DNA from 3 places in the Photorhabdus aballayi genome. Region 3 is predicted to be linked to each of the others. Evidence: predicted binding sites of a transcription regulator. Region 3 holds the regulator's gene; each other region holds the start of a gene.

Region 1 (4,898 bases), on a different contig from region 3:
ATCCTTTCGAAGGAAAGGATGGCACATTCTCAAGGTTAATTGTATGATGAATACTTCACCAGAATTAGGGATTTTGTTATGTCGTTTCGTGAAGTACTGATTATTGGTTGGCAGTACCTACGAGCATTTGTTCTGATTTATTTGTGTTTGATGACAGGTAATGCCATTTCTTCCCTATTACCCATCATCATTCCCGGCAGTATTATCGGCATGTTGATCTTGTTCGTTTTATTATCTTTCCAACTCATTCCTGTTCATTGGGCAAAACCAGGTTGTAGTTTGTTACTAAAAAATATGACTTTATTGTTTCTGCCTATCGGTGTGGGCGTGATCAATTATTACGATCAACTCAGCCAACAGATAATTCCAATTGTTTTTTCATGCCTGATCAGTACCGTAGTTGTTATGATTATCGTTGCTTACAGTTCCCACTATGTTCATCGTGAACGTCCAATTATGAGTTCCGCCTCAGAAATTAAGAGTGAACAACAGAAACAAGAGAAATAAAAATGTTAAGTCATATTTGGTGGTCACTGCCATTAACATTGATTGTATTCTACACCGCAAGAAAACTTTCATTACGATTCAAAATTCCCGTACTGAACCCCTTATTGGTTTCTATCGCCATCATTATTCCAATATTATTAATCACCCACACGCCTTATGAACACTATTTTGCCGGCAGCCGAATGCTAAATGATCTACTCCAACCCGCAGTGGTTGCGCTAGCATTTCCTTTATATGAGCAGCTACATCAGATCCGAGCCCAATGGAAGTCCATTATCAGCATCTGTTTTATCGGCAGTATTGTCGCTATGGTGACAGGCGCTGCTATTGCCTTATGGATGGGCGCAACGCCTGAAATGGCCGCTTCGATATTACCTAAATCCGTCACAACACCAATAGCAATGGCAGTAGCAGATGCTATTGGCGGTATTCCTGCAATCAGTGCTGCTTGCGTCATTTTTGTCGGCATTTTCGGGGCAATATTTGGTCACAACCTGTTCGATCTGTTACAGGTAAAAACTAAAGCATCCCGCGGCCTGGCAATGGGAACGGCATCACATGCTTTAGGTACTGCCCGCTGTGCGGAGGTCAATTTTGTTGAAGGCGCATACAGCTCATTGGCATTGATGACCTGCGGTATCATTACTTCACTAACAGCCCCCTTTGTATTCCCGGTGCTGCTATACCTATTTAGCTAGTTTATCTTTAGGAAATTTGATAATAATCGCTTAATTACCAACTTCAATTACATAAGTCTCATCCATCCATATGACATTTATCACATTACAAATCTAATCAGACAACTTAGAATGATCTTAAGTTAATTCGGAGATCACGCTATGCAAGCTCGTTTTCACCCTATCTGGGTACAATTACCCTCTAAACTACAGGATGCTCTCTTACCTTACGCAGGAAACAACGACTTTCCTGCCATGCTTACTGCTGAGCAAGCTGAATCTATTAAGAAAACCTGTGGTTTTGATGATAACACCCTAGCTGTCGCCCTGTTGCCACTCGCAGCGGCATGTTCCCTAACACCAATATCCCATTTTAATGTTGGCGCCATTGCCCGCGGTGAAAGCGGAAACCTCTATTTTGGCGCGAATATGGAATTTGCGGGCGTGCCGCTACAGCAAACGATTCATGCAGAACAGTGTGCGATTACTCACGCTTGGTTATTGGGCGAGAAAAGACTGGCATCTGTTACTGTGAACTACTCTCCGTGCGGGCACTGCCGTCAATTTATGAATGAACTTAATAGTGGCGCCCAATTAGAGATTCACCTGCCAAAGCAGGTACATTCAACATTAGGTCATTATCTGCCAGATTCTTTTGGCCCAAACGATCTGGGCATCAAGACTTTGTTGATGGACCCGGTCAATCATGGTTATAAACTAGAAACCACGGATAAATTAGTACTGACTGCGCTAGATGCAGCAAACCAGAGCTATGCTCCATACAGTAATTCCTACAGTGGTACCGCGCTTTTGGGAAAAGATGGAAAAATTTATCCTGGGCGTTATGCAGAAAATGCCGCATTTAACCCAAGCTTACCGCCATTACAAGCAGCGCTGATTCTGATGAACATTTCTGGTGGTGATTGCCTGGCTATCGACAGAGCCGTGTTGGTTGAGGGAAAACACTGTGATTTATCCCAACGGAGTGCGACTCAATCCATACTTGCCGCACTCGGTTGCAGCAAATTTGATTACTACACTTTCTGAATTTAGCGGAAAACCTTCTATGCAGATAGAGGGTTTTCCGCTATAAAAAACAATTACCGTAACATTTTATTAGCCAAATCTGGATGTTATCTCTCATTTTAGCTCATAATACCTCTAATTAAGTAACATTTACTGTACATATTTTTCCTATCTCTTAGGATCTAAGCTAACCTTGTTTATCCATTTAGTTCAAAGAGTAAGATTCATGGAACTGGAACACGAAAGTAAACGTCCATTATATATTCCCTATGCTGGCCCAATTCTGTTGGAATTCCCCCTGCTGAATAAAGGCAGCGCTTTTACTGAAGAAGAACGCAGCAACTTTAATCTTTACGGTTTATTACCGGAAGCGGTCGAAACCATCGAAGAACAAGCTGAACGTGCTTATCGACAGTATCTTGATTTTAAAAATGACGCAGATAAGCACATTTATCTGCGAAATATTCAGGACACTAACGAAACCCTGTTCTATCGCCTGCTGGATGCACATTTGAACGAAATGATGCCAATCATCTACACCCCAACCGTTGGTGAAGCTTGTGAGCACTTTTCCGATATTTACCGTCGCGCCCGCGGCCTGTTCATCTCATATCCCAACAAAGCCCATATTGATGACATGCTGCAAAATGCAACCAAGCAAAATGTCAAAGTCATCGTGGTTACCGATGGCGAACGTATCCTTGGTTTAGGCGACCAAGGCATTGGCGGTATGGGTATTCCTATCGGTAAGCTCTCCTTGTATACCTCCTGCGGTGGTATTAGCCCAGCTTATACACTGCCAGTTGTCCTGGATGTCGGCACCAATAACCCACAGCGCCTGAATGATCCGTTATATATGGGCTGGCGTCATCCGCGCATCACCGGTGAAGAGTATGATGAATTCGTAGATGAATTTATTCAGGCTGTTAAACGCCGTTGGCCGAATGTGCTGCTGCAATTTGAAGATTTTGCCCAAAAAAATGCCATGCCTCTGCTTGATCGCTATCGCCATGAGGTTTGCTGCTTTAATGATGATATTCAGGGAACCGCCGCCGTTACATTAGGGAGCTTAATTGCCGCTAGCCACGCGGCTGGCCGTCAATTGAAAGATCAAACAGTTACCTTCCTTGGCGCGGGTTCCGCCGGTTGCGGCATTGCAGAACAGATCGTCGCCCAGATGAAATCCGAAGGTTTAAGCGAAGAACAGGCTCGTGCCCGTATTTTCATGGTTGACCGGTTCGGTTTATTGACAGACAAACTGCCAAATCTGTTGGATTTCCAGAATAAGCTGGTACAGAAAAGCGACTCATTGACTCAATGGGATGTAAACAGCGATGCCATCTCGTTGCTCGATGTTGTCCGTAATGCTAAACCGACGGTATTGATTGGTGTTTCAGGTCAGTCAGGTTTGTTTACAGAAGAGATCATCCGTGAGATGCATAAACACTGTGAACGTCCAATCGTCATGCCGTTATCGAATCCAACTTCTCGCGTTGAAGCCCGTCCAGAAGATATCATCAACTGGACAGATGGCGCCGCTCTGGTGGCGACAGGTAGCCCATTTAATCCGGTAAAATACAAAGATCAGGAATATCCGATTGCTCAATGTAACAACGCCTATATCTTCCCTGGGATTGGTCTGGGTGTCATTGCGTCAGGGGCCAAACTGGTTACTGACGGTATGTTAATGGCAGCAAGTCGAACACTGGCGGATTGTTCCCCCTTAGCCCAACAGGGACAAGGCCCGTTACTGCCGCTTATTGATGATATTCAGGACGTATCACGCAAAATTGCTAAACAAGTCGCCAAAGAGGCACAAATACAGGGCGTTGCCACTGTTACCTCAGATGGCGCACTGGATGAAGCGATTGAACGCAACTTCTGGAAACCTGAATATCGCGTGTATAAACGCACTTCATTCTGATTTTTATCGCTAAAAATACCTAAAAAGCTTGTTAGTTTACTTTTACTAACAAGCTTTTTCTCAGAGAGAAAACTTGCTTAGAAATTTCAGGTAAAGTAGCCTTTAACAAATTCAGTCATTAATGTGTATAAAAAGGCAAAAGCATGTGGAAGCGCCTGATAACTAGTCTGTTATTCATCACAGGGATGCTGATACTGACAGCTATTGCACTTGACCGCTGGATTAGCTGGAAAACAGCCCCTTATGTCTTTGATGATCTCAAACAACTTCCTGAACGTGAAGTAGGTATAGTACTTGGTACTGCCAAATATTACCTCTCTGGCGCCCCAAATCAGTACTATATGTACCGTATTCAGGGAGCTATTAATGCCTATAACAGCGACAAAATTAAATACTTATTATTGAGCGGCGACAATGCTCAACAAAGTTATAACGAACCGGTCACCATGCGCAGAGATTTAGTCAAAGCGGGTATTCCTACCGCGAATATCGTACTGGATTTTGCGGGTTTCAGAACGCTTGATTCGATAGTCAGAACTCGGAAGGTTTTTAACACTAACGACTTCACCATTATCACTCAACGATTTCATTGTGAACGAGCCCTATTTATCGCTATGCATATGGGAATTACCGCTCAATGTTATGCAGTTTCGACACCTAAAAATATGATTACCGTTCGATTACGCGAAATCATTGCCCGCCTTGGCGCTCTGACTGATCTCTATATTCTGAAACGTGAACCTCGTTTCTTAGGCCCGTTGATC
Region 2 (4,898 bases), on a different contig from region 3:
CAGTTGGTTTATCTGTATTCGCATTTGCAGCAAATGCTGGAGAAAGTTCGATTTCGGGTGGTTATGCTCAGAGTCATGTGAAGGCCGATGGTGAAAAGCTTGATGAAAACCCAAAAGGCTTTAACCTGAAATATCGCTACGAACTGGATAATAATTTTGGTGTTATCGGCTCGTTCACCCTAACACATCAGGGTTATAATTACTACTATGGTAGTAAAAAGATTGGTACTGGTGATTTAGATTATTATTCTTTAATGGCAGGTCCTACATATCGCTTTAATGAGTACGTGAGTGTATACGGTCTGATTGGTGCTGCACACGGAAAGGCAAAGGCAAATAGTCAAGTTTCTATTTTTGATATTAACTATAGTTACGACTATGAAGAAAGTAAGACCTCTGCTGCTTATGGCCTAGGATTACAGTTTAACCCTATGCCAAATTGGGTTATTGATGCATCCTATGAATATTCAAAACTGGGTGATTTCAAAGTAGGCACTTGGGTAATTGGTGCGGGTTATCGATTCTAAATAGTGTTTCCAATGTAGTCGTTCCTTTAAAGGGAATTCAGTCCAACTTTTGTGATTTGAGAAATCCCATTAATTGACTGAAAATAATAAATTAATGTTAGCACCAACTCTCTGTTAGCTTGTTAGATGGTTGATTTAAAGGCTATCGAAATAATGAGGATAGAGAGTACGGATTTTCATCAGGGATTATTAAAACCGGATATATGTTTTCGACGACTTTGCCAGTTATAGATTTGTGTTGGTTTAGTGTCCATATATCTATTTAGTATTTAGTTGAAATTGCTAGTCCATGTTTAGCTTAATGTAATCTGACGATTATTCCTTTATTAGTTATCACTGTATATTCTATGCAAAATTCCCTGTTGTAAAACAGGGAATTTTTTTGCTTTTTATCTCAATAGTGAAGTGATGAAATGCTATAAGTACGAAAAACAGCCAATTAAGATGGGAAGATTCTCCTGATCAGGGTGGGAAGCGGTTATTACTTTATCTTGTTAAATGAAAACTTAACAAAAAACGGGATTGAGTTGTTTTCTATTGATTGCTGATAAATAATCGCGCCTTGTAATTAGTCTTTTCTATAATTTTATAAAACATTAGGGATTTTCAATGAAAAGAGCATTGGTGGCTTCAGTAGTAGCAGTAGGTTTATCTGTATTCGCATTTGCGGCAAATGCCGCTGAACACACGATTTCTGGTGGTTATGCTCAAAGTCATGCAAAGTTTGGAGATGATAAGGCTGATGATCATCCAAAGGGCCTCAACTTAAAATACCGCTACGAATTAGATAATAATTGGGGTGTTATTAGTTCACTTACATATACATATCTAGGTTACGATCATTATCTGGGTGGCAGAAAAATAGCTGAATCAAGTCTGGATTATGTTTCCCTGATGGCGGGGCCTACATATCGTTTTAATGAATATGTTAGCGTATACAGTCTGGTTGGTGCTGCACATGGAAAGGTTAAGGTCTCTGATTTTGTTGGTTCAGAGAGTTTCAGTCACAGTAAAACATCTATTGGCTATGGACTGGGATTACAGTTTAACCCTGTTCCAAACTGGACTATTGATACATCCTATGAATACGCAAAATTTGATGACGCCAGATTGGGTGACCTTAAAGTAGGCACTTGGGTAGTTGGTGTCGGCTATCGGTTCTAACCGAAATTTGCTAATTGATATTTAATTAGCTCTCTTTTCTATAGAATTCCCTGTTGAAAAACAGGGAATTTTTTTGCATTTTAGCTCAATCCAGTTATCACTAGCTTATTCTGCTTACCCCATAGTTTATTGCTATGGGGTTTTTGGTTTGAATCGCTATTTTATATTGATTTTTGTTGTGAAGAGGTAACCAGCATATACAACCGGAACAGATAAATCAGCAAAATGGCTGAAATGAGGTTATTAAACACCCCAAGAATAATCCCTGCCATCTCGTTGTGAATGAATGTTAGGCGGTCAATAATAAATGCCAGCAAGAGCCTCGCGGTCAGCCATAAAAGAATTGCCGGAACCAGCAGGCGAATATTAGCAAATGCCAGTTTCCAGCTTATTTTCATAGAAGCAAAAATGCCGCAACGATCGGTAGTCATAATAACGGGTGATAAAGCCAGTGCGATCGACAAAATAATGCCAGGCACCAGCATAAGCATTAAGCCAAGTTGAATTAGCAGGGTACAGATAAGCAGTAATAGGAACAGTCTCGGTAATTGGGTTGCTGATAAACCAATTGCCTGTAATGAAGAGATACGATTTCCCTCTGAAACTGCCGCGACCAGCGTCAGTACACCACCGACCAGTAGCACGCTGCCAATCATACTGGAGAAAATGGTTCCGATTCCCGCCCGCATGATCATTGACTGTTGTTCTGGAGTCATTTGAGACACCAGCTCCTGAATACCGGCCTTGCCTGAGGTGGCAAACGTAAATTCTGCTTCTGTCAGCAACTTCATCTGTTCGCTGTCAGGAATAAACAGGTGCCCCAATAAGGTGGTAACCAGAGCCGCTAGGGCGGCCAGGGTCAGGGTACTTAACAGTTGATTCTTGAAAAAGTTAAAACTGTCACGGTACAGGGTATTCGCCGTGATTGGCATGAAGACTGCTCCTATCAGGTTAAACAACAATGCATAGGGGATGATTGTACCTTGTTATGGGGAAAGGTGGATAGTAGAAACGAGATGATGCGGATAAATTGATGGTTAGCTGTGATTATTGATGGCGGAAAAAAGTTCTTCACATTATATTTTTAAGATAAAAATAAACATAAAATTAACCTTATTAAAACATAATGGAAATATAATGAGAGAGAAGATAAAACATCTGAATAAATATATAAATAAAAGATTTCTAACTGATTAATAATAAATAAACTTTGATCTAGATCAATTTAAAATAATTCCTAATTGAAATAATAATATTATAAATATACGGTTTTACTGAAATTTTTTAAAAGATGTGATCTGTCTTAGATCATAGTTTCCAATATATGGGTATATTTTTCTGACTTTAAATCACAGGAATGGGACGAATAATGAAAAAAATTTCTGCATTTGTATTAGCAGCGGCAACTTTAGCACCATCATTCGCTTTCGCTCATGAAGCGGGTGACTTTATTTTCCGTGCAGGTAGTGCGACTGTCAGACCCAATACTGGCTCTGATAATGTATTAGGTTTAGGTTCTCTTAGTGCGGATAATAATACTCAGATGGGTTTGACCTTCGGTTATATGATTACAGATAATATTGGTGTGGAATTACTCGCTGGCACACCTTTCCAGAACCGAGTAAGTTTACCGGGTGTCGGGAATATCGCTAAAATAAAAAGTTTGCCGCCGACATTAATGGCGCAATACTATTTCGGCTCTAAAGAAAATAGATTCCACCCCTATGTCGGTATTGGTCTAAACTACACGACTTTCTTTAATGAAAAATTTAATGGCAGTGATGCTGTTAAAGATAGTAATTTGCATAGTCTGGATCTGAAAGATTCCTGGGGTGTTGCCGGTCAAGTTGGTCTGGATTATGCGTTAGATCGAAACTGGATAATAAATGCCTCTGTATGGTGGATAAACATCGAAACGGATGTAAAATTTAAAGCGGGTGACCAGCATCATAAAATTGATACCCGGATTGATCCGTGGGTATTTATGTTTAGTGCCGGTTATCACTTCTGATAAAAAAGCCGCGTTTGTTTGACATGGTTGTTTGATATGAAAAGTATGGGGCAGGTTTTGCCCCATTTTTATACAATACTTTTCACATTACAGTTATTTTTCACACTACAGTTGTGTTGCAGACTTCATTTTTGATACAAATTCAGTTAATTTTTTCAGCATTATTTCCGGCTGAGAAAGATTTTGTTCAATAATTCTAACGACGGCAGAGCCGGAAATGGCGCCCGCTGCTCCACTTGCTAACGTTTCTTTTACCTGCTCAGGTTCTGAAATACCAAATCCTTGTAACGGTGGTGCAGCATGATATTCCCGTAGTTTATTGACTAAATGATTTAACGGTTTTTCACCTCGTCTTTCTATACCGGTTACGCCCGCTCTTGATAATAGGTAGGTATATCCGCGGCTATAAGAGGCAATTTCACGTAATAATTCATCTTCTGCGTTGGGTGGGCAAATAAAAATAGGGGCAATATTATGTTTCATAGCTGCGGTACGGAATGGCCGTGATTCTGACATAGGAACATCTGCGACTAATACTGAATCAATATCTGCATTTTTGCAACGGCGATAGAATTCGTCTATTCCATGATGAAAAACCAGATTGGCATACATCAATAAACCAATAGGAATATCAGGATATTTTGCCCGAATTTTTGTTAATAGTTCAAAACAGAGCGTGGGGGTTACATTTGAGGAGAAGGCACGCAAATTAGCATTTTGAATGGTTGGGCCGTCAGCCAGCGGATCAGAAAAAGGAATACTTAACTCAAGAGCGTCAGCGCCACTTGCAATCAGAGTATCAATAATTTTCAACGATAATTCTGGGGTTGGATCGCCTAGTGTGACAAAGGGGACAAAAGCACCTTGTTTACGACTTTCCAGTTGTTTAAATAGCTGCTCGTAACGTTCCATTAGATTTCCCCTCTGGATTTTAAAATATCGTGGACAGTAAATATGTCTTTATCACCGCGACCGGATAGATTAACGATCAGTAATTGCTCTTTATCAGGAGCTTGATGGATCATTTTCAAAGCGTAAGCCAGCGCATGAGAGGATTCGAGGGCTGGAATAATGCCTTCCTCACGGGAAAGGATTTTGAACGCTTCTAATGCTTCATCATCGGTGATGGAAACATAATCAGCCCGTCCAATACTGTTCAGATAGGCATGCTGAGGGCCAACGGAAGGGAAATCCAG
Region 3 (4,898 bases):
TACAACGAAAAACTTTATTGAATACGTCAATGAGGGTTATTACAACAATACAATCTTCCATCGGGTGATCCCTGGATTTATGGTGCAGGGTGGCGGTTTTACCAAAGATTTGCAGCAGAAAGCGACTAAAGCCGCTATTAAAAATGAGGCAGATAATGGGCTGCGTAATTTACGTGGAACTATCTCTATGGCACGTACTGCCGATAAAGACAGCGCTACCAGTCAATTTTTTATTAATGTAGCAGACAATGCTTTCCTTGATCATGGTCAGCGTGACTTTGGTTATGCAGTATTTGGTAAGGTCGTAAAAGGCATGGATGTTGTGGACAAAATTTCTCAAGTCAAAACGGAAAATGTTGGTCCATATCAGAATGTACCGGTTAAATCTGTTGTTATTCTGTCTGCGGAGATTATTCCCTGATTTTTTCCTATTACTTTGGCTGTGGCAGTTTCTGGTCTTCCGGTTAACTCTCATCAGATTAATAAACTGGCCTGCATTAAATGAAGGCCAGTTTTGCCGTTATTCATACATCTTTTGAGTAAATTCTTTATTTACTTCGGTTCTTGGATAATATCTGTCTTTGTAACATTTTTTCTCTTTACTCTCACAGTGTACCCCATTACTTAAAGTGTAAGATGAAAAGTCAATATTTTTTCCATCACCAAACTCTTTTTTCAGGTGTCTTACCGCTTTTTTCCCTAAATACCTTTCGGTTAATTTTAGCGATAGCCCTTGTTGATCAGAGCAATATTTTCCTTTTTTATCACAAACCACCCCTTTTTCCGGGAAGAAAATGTTGGCAGTTTTAGTAACAGCCAGCGTGGGGAAGGATAGTAAAAAAAGAGATGCTATAATCAGTTTTGTCTTCATAACAATTACCTTTACTTATTGAATATCGGAATAGAGCATATGTTTTGTCGGGTATGAGAGTAAGTTGATTGAGGAAAAAGCAGCCATTGATTTTGTTGTACTATGCTACAAATATTGATGTGCTATGATAGCCGCCCCGTTGTCGCGAGGCCGTTTTACCTGGAGCCAGTTGTGCAGGATAAACAAATTGCAGGAGTGGCAGGGCAACAAATACAGCGATAAAAATGAGTAGGATAGACTCCTATGTTACTAATAATAGATAACTATGATTCTTTTACATATAACTTATATCAATATTTTTGTGAATTGGGTACAGATGTTTTAGTTAAGCGCAATGATGAATTGCAACTTGAAGATATTGAGAGATTGATGCCTACTCATTTGGTGATTTCCCCAGGCCCTTGTACCCCAAATGAAGCAGGAATTTCTCTGGCTGCGATTTCTCATTTTTCGGATAAATTGCCGATTCTTGGTGTTTGCCTTGGACATCAGGCAATTGGGCAGGCGTTTGGCGCTAGCGTGGTAAAAGCCAGGGAAGTGATGCATGGAAAAACTTCTGCTATTCACCACAATCAGCAAGGTGTGTTCAAAGGGCTTAACCGGCCATTAACTGCGACTCGTTACCATTCGTTGGTGATTGCCGCAGAGACATTACCTGCCTCATTTGAAGTCACCGCATGGAGCCAGCATAATGGCAACGTCGATGAAATTATGGGCATTCGTCATCGCACTTTACCGCTGGAAGGGGTGCAGTTCCATCCTGAAAGTATTCTCAGTGAACAAGGTCACCAGTTACTGAGCAACTTTCTGAGATATTAACCAGACACCGATAATTTCTTCATTTATCCATCTTTTTCATTTGCCCATCTTTGATTTTTTATGCATATTCAGTGAGTATAATTTCACTTCTGAATGGCGTATATATAAAAAACGGGTGGGAAAATGAAGGGACATACCGTAGTAGATAGAAGCACATACGATCAAGTTATGTTGCCAATTTATTCACCAGCGCAGTTTATACCGGTGAGAGGGCAAGGTAGTCGCGTATGGGATCAGCAATGGAAAGAGTATATTGACTTGGCAGGGGGAATTGCTGTTATAGCTTTGGGCCATTGTCACCCTGCGTTAGTGGATGTTTTGCAGCAGCAAGGGGAGAAACTTTGGCATATCAGTAATATTTTCACCAATGAACCTGCTTTGATTCTGGCGCAGAAACTGATTGATGCGACTTTTGCTGAGCGGGTATTTTTTGCCAATTCAGGAGCGGAAGCGAATGAAGCGGCATTTAAGCTGGCTCGTCACTATGCCATTACGCGTCACAGTCCCTATAAAACCAAAATTATCGCATTTCATCAGGGTTTTCATGGTCGCACCTTATTTACTGTCTCCGTGGGTGGTCAGCCAAAATATGCTGATGGTTTTGGGCCAAAACCCGCGGATATTATTCATGTGCCTTTTAATGATTTAGATGCAGTGAAGGCCGTCATAGATGACCATACTTGTGCTGTTGTATTGGAGCCGGTTCAAGGAGAAGGGGGAGTCACACCGGCAGCACCGGCATTTATTCATGGGTTGCGTGAGCTTTGCGATAAGCATCAGGTGTTGTTGGTGTTTGATGAAGTGCAAAGTGGGATGGGGCGTACCGGTAAGCTATTTTCTTATATGCATTATGATGTTACGCCGGACATCATTACCACAGCAAAAGCATTGGGAAATGGCTTCCCTATCAGCGCTATGCTGACGACAGAGAATATTGCGTCTGCGATGATGCCGGGAACTCACGGTACAACTTATGGCGGTAATCCGTTGGCTTGTGCAGTTGCAAATGTTGCTTTTGATATTATTAATACGCCAGAGGTTCTGGAAGGCGTTGAAAAACGCCATAGTTTAATAGTGAATTTTCTGAATGATATCAATCAGAAATATTCGATATTTGGTGAAATTCGTGGAAAGGGTCTGCTGATTGGTGCGGAACTCAAAGCGCCGTATCAGGGAAAAGCTAAAGATATTCTGCAACTGGCGGCTGCAAATGGCTTAATGTTGTTGAGTGCGGGTGGTGATGTACTGCGTTTCACGCCTTCGTTGATTATCAGTGAAGAAGAGCTTGCTCAGGGCATGGAACGGTTGGAGCAGACAATTAGTCAGTTGGTGTAATTAAGCACAAGAGAAATCAGCGCAGGATTATGCGCTGATTAATCAAGCGTTAACGTGTACCGTAAACAACGATAGTTTTACCGTGTGCGGAGATCAAGTTTTGATCTTCTAGCATTTTCAGAATACGACCAACTGTTTCGCGGGAACAGCCAACAATCTGACCAATTTCCTGACGCGTGATTTTGATTTGCATTCCGTCCGGGTGGGTCATTGCATCTGGTTGTTTCGCCAGATTCAATAAAGTTTGGGCAATCCGGCCAGTAACATCCAGGAAAGCCAGATTACCGACTTTCTCAGAAGTTGTTTGCAAACGGTTTGCCATTTGGGCAGATAAACGCATTAAAATATCCGGGTTTACCTGAATCAGTTGGCGGAATTTTTTATAGGAGATTTCAGCCACTTCACAGGCGCTTTTGGCCCGTACCCAGGCTGTACGCTCTTGCCCCTCTTCAAATAATCCAAGTTCACCAATGAAATCCCCCTGATTTAAATAGGAGAGGATCATCTCTTTGCCTTCTTCATCTTTAATCAAAACCGCAACAGAGCCTTTTACGATGTAGTAAAGCGTCTCTGCTTTTTCGCCTTGATGAATAAGCGTACTTTTAGATGGATATTTATGAATATGGCAGTGTGACAAAAACCATTCAAGAGTCGGGTCTGTTTGTGGCTTGCCGAGAACCATTCGCTTCATCCTCTGTTGTTATCGCTGCCTAAATAACACGAGAATCTAAAAGTTTCTCGTCAGGCTGGCTTATAAAGACACTAGCTTAACATATTAGTTTGTTGAAAAACCGACAGATAAGGGTTTTATATAGGTTATCTGAAATTTGAACCTTACGTATTGAGCTTAACCTATATATACCCGGCCCGCTTCTGTTTTTAACACAGGAAAAGGCTTCTGTCTTGTCTTGTATTGTTTCAGCATAATAAACTGCTCATTAGATTGCCAGTTTAATACTGAAAGAGTAGGCTTGGATGCAAAGAACGACTTAAGAGGTATTTATGCAAGCGCGGGTAAAATGGGTTGAAGGATTGTCTCTTTTGGGGGAGTCATCTTCTGGTCATCAGATCATGATGGATGGTAATGCTGGCGATAGAGCGCCGAGCCCAATGGAAATGGTATTAATGGCAGCCGGTGGTTGCAGTACGATTGATGTAGTTTCTATTTTACAGAAAGGCAGGTACGACATAAGAGATTGTGAAGTAAAATTAACTTCCCAACGTCGTGAAGAGGCGCCACGCTTGTTTACTCATATTAATCTGCATTTTATTGTTACGGGTAAGGATTTAACAGATAAAGCGGTTGAACGTGCTGTCATGTTGTCTGCGGAAAAATATTGCTCTGTTTCATTGATGTTGGGGAAATCAGTTGAAATTACCCACAGTTTTGAAGTTAAAGATATAGATTGATAAATTATTTCTTGATCAAAAAATAACAACAGGTAACTAATATCTCAGTTACCTGTTTTTTTAACTGAATAATATAAGATGCAAATTTTAAGTGCCGGATTTTCTAAATTTATCTCAGGCGCTGATTAACAAATCTTTTCCCCTTCCAGCAGTCGCTGTACCAATGGCGTCATAATTAATTCCATTGCTAATCCCATTTTTCCGCCGGGAACTACGATGGTATTAATGCTTGAAACGAATGAGCCTTGTAACATTGCTAGCAAGTATGGGAAATCAATTTGAGTCAGATCACGGAAGCGGATGACAATGAAACTTTCATCCAATGATGGAATGGCTTTAGCTGAAAATGGATTGGATGTATCAACGGTAGGGACACGTTGGAAGTTGATATGTGTTCGTGAGAATTGTGGCGTAATGTAGTTGATATAATCATCCATAGAACGCACGACGGAATCCATCACGG

What was found. The regulator CRP, encoded in region 3, controls carbon source genes, mostly activating them, when cyclic AMP is high. The targets are predictions, from matches to a motif close to ATGTGANNNNNNTCACAT.
Region 1: a site for CRP is predicted at 1,274-1,291, ahead of cdd (cytidine deaminase). Genes of this name have one in related genera too.
Region 2: a site for CRP is predicted at 2,900-2,917, ahead of ompW (outer membrane protein OmpW). Genes of this name have one in related genera too.

Annotation. Positions count from the first base shown of each region.
Region 1 is NZ_JAPFCD010000057.1:14,734-19,631, forward strand. It holds gene OO184_RS20605 (tlde1 domain-containing protein) at 1-2, opposite strand, end outside; gene OO184_RS20610 (CidA/LrgA family protein) at 79-507, shown strand; gene OO184_RS20615 (CidB/LrgB family autolysis modulator) at 510-1,205, shown strand; gene cdd (cytidine deaminase) at 1,347-2,231, shown strand; gene OO184_RS20625 (NAD-dependent malic enzyme) at 2,437-4,134, shown strand; gene sanA (outer membrane permeability protein SanA) at 4,278-4,898, shown strand, end outside.
Region 2 is NZ_JAPFCD010000001.1:263,462-268,359, forward strand. It holds gene OO184_RS01015 (Ail/Lom family outer membrane beta-barrel protein) at 1-527, shown strand, start outside; gene OO184_RS01020 (Ail/Lom family outer membrane beta-barrel protein) at 1,137-1,691, shown strand; gene OO184_RS01025 (YciC family protein) at 1,853-2,623, opposite strand; gene ompW (outer membrane protein OmpW) at 3,061-3,702, shown strand; gene trpA (tryptophan synthase subunit alpha) at 3,808-4,614, opposite strand; gene trpB (tryptophan synthase subunit beta) at 4,614-4,898, opposite strand, start outside.
Region 3 is NZ_JAPFCD010000050.1:12,645-17,542, reverse strand. It holds gene ppiA (peptidylprolyl isomerase A) at 1-421, shown strand, start outside; gene OO184_RS19510 (YcgJ family protein) at 521-871, opposite strand; gene OO184_RS19505 (aminodeoxychorismate synthase component II) at 1,115-1,690, shown strand; gene argD (bifunctional acetylornithine/succinyldiaminopimelate transaminase) at 1,814-3,025, shown strand; gene crp (cAMP-activated global transcriptional regulator CRP) at 3,075-3,707, opposite strand; gene OO184_RS19490 (OsmC family protein) at 4,028-4,435, shown strand; gene OO184_RS19485 (phosphoribulokinase) at 4,561-4,898, opposite strand, start outside.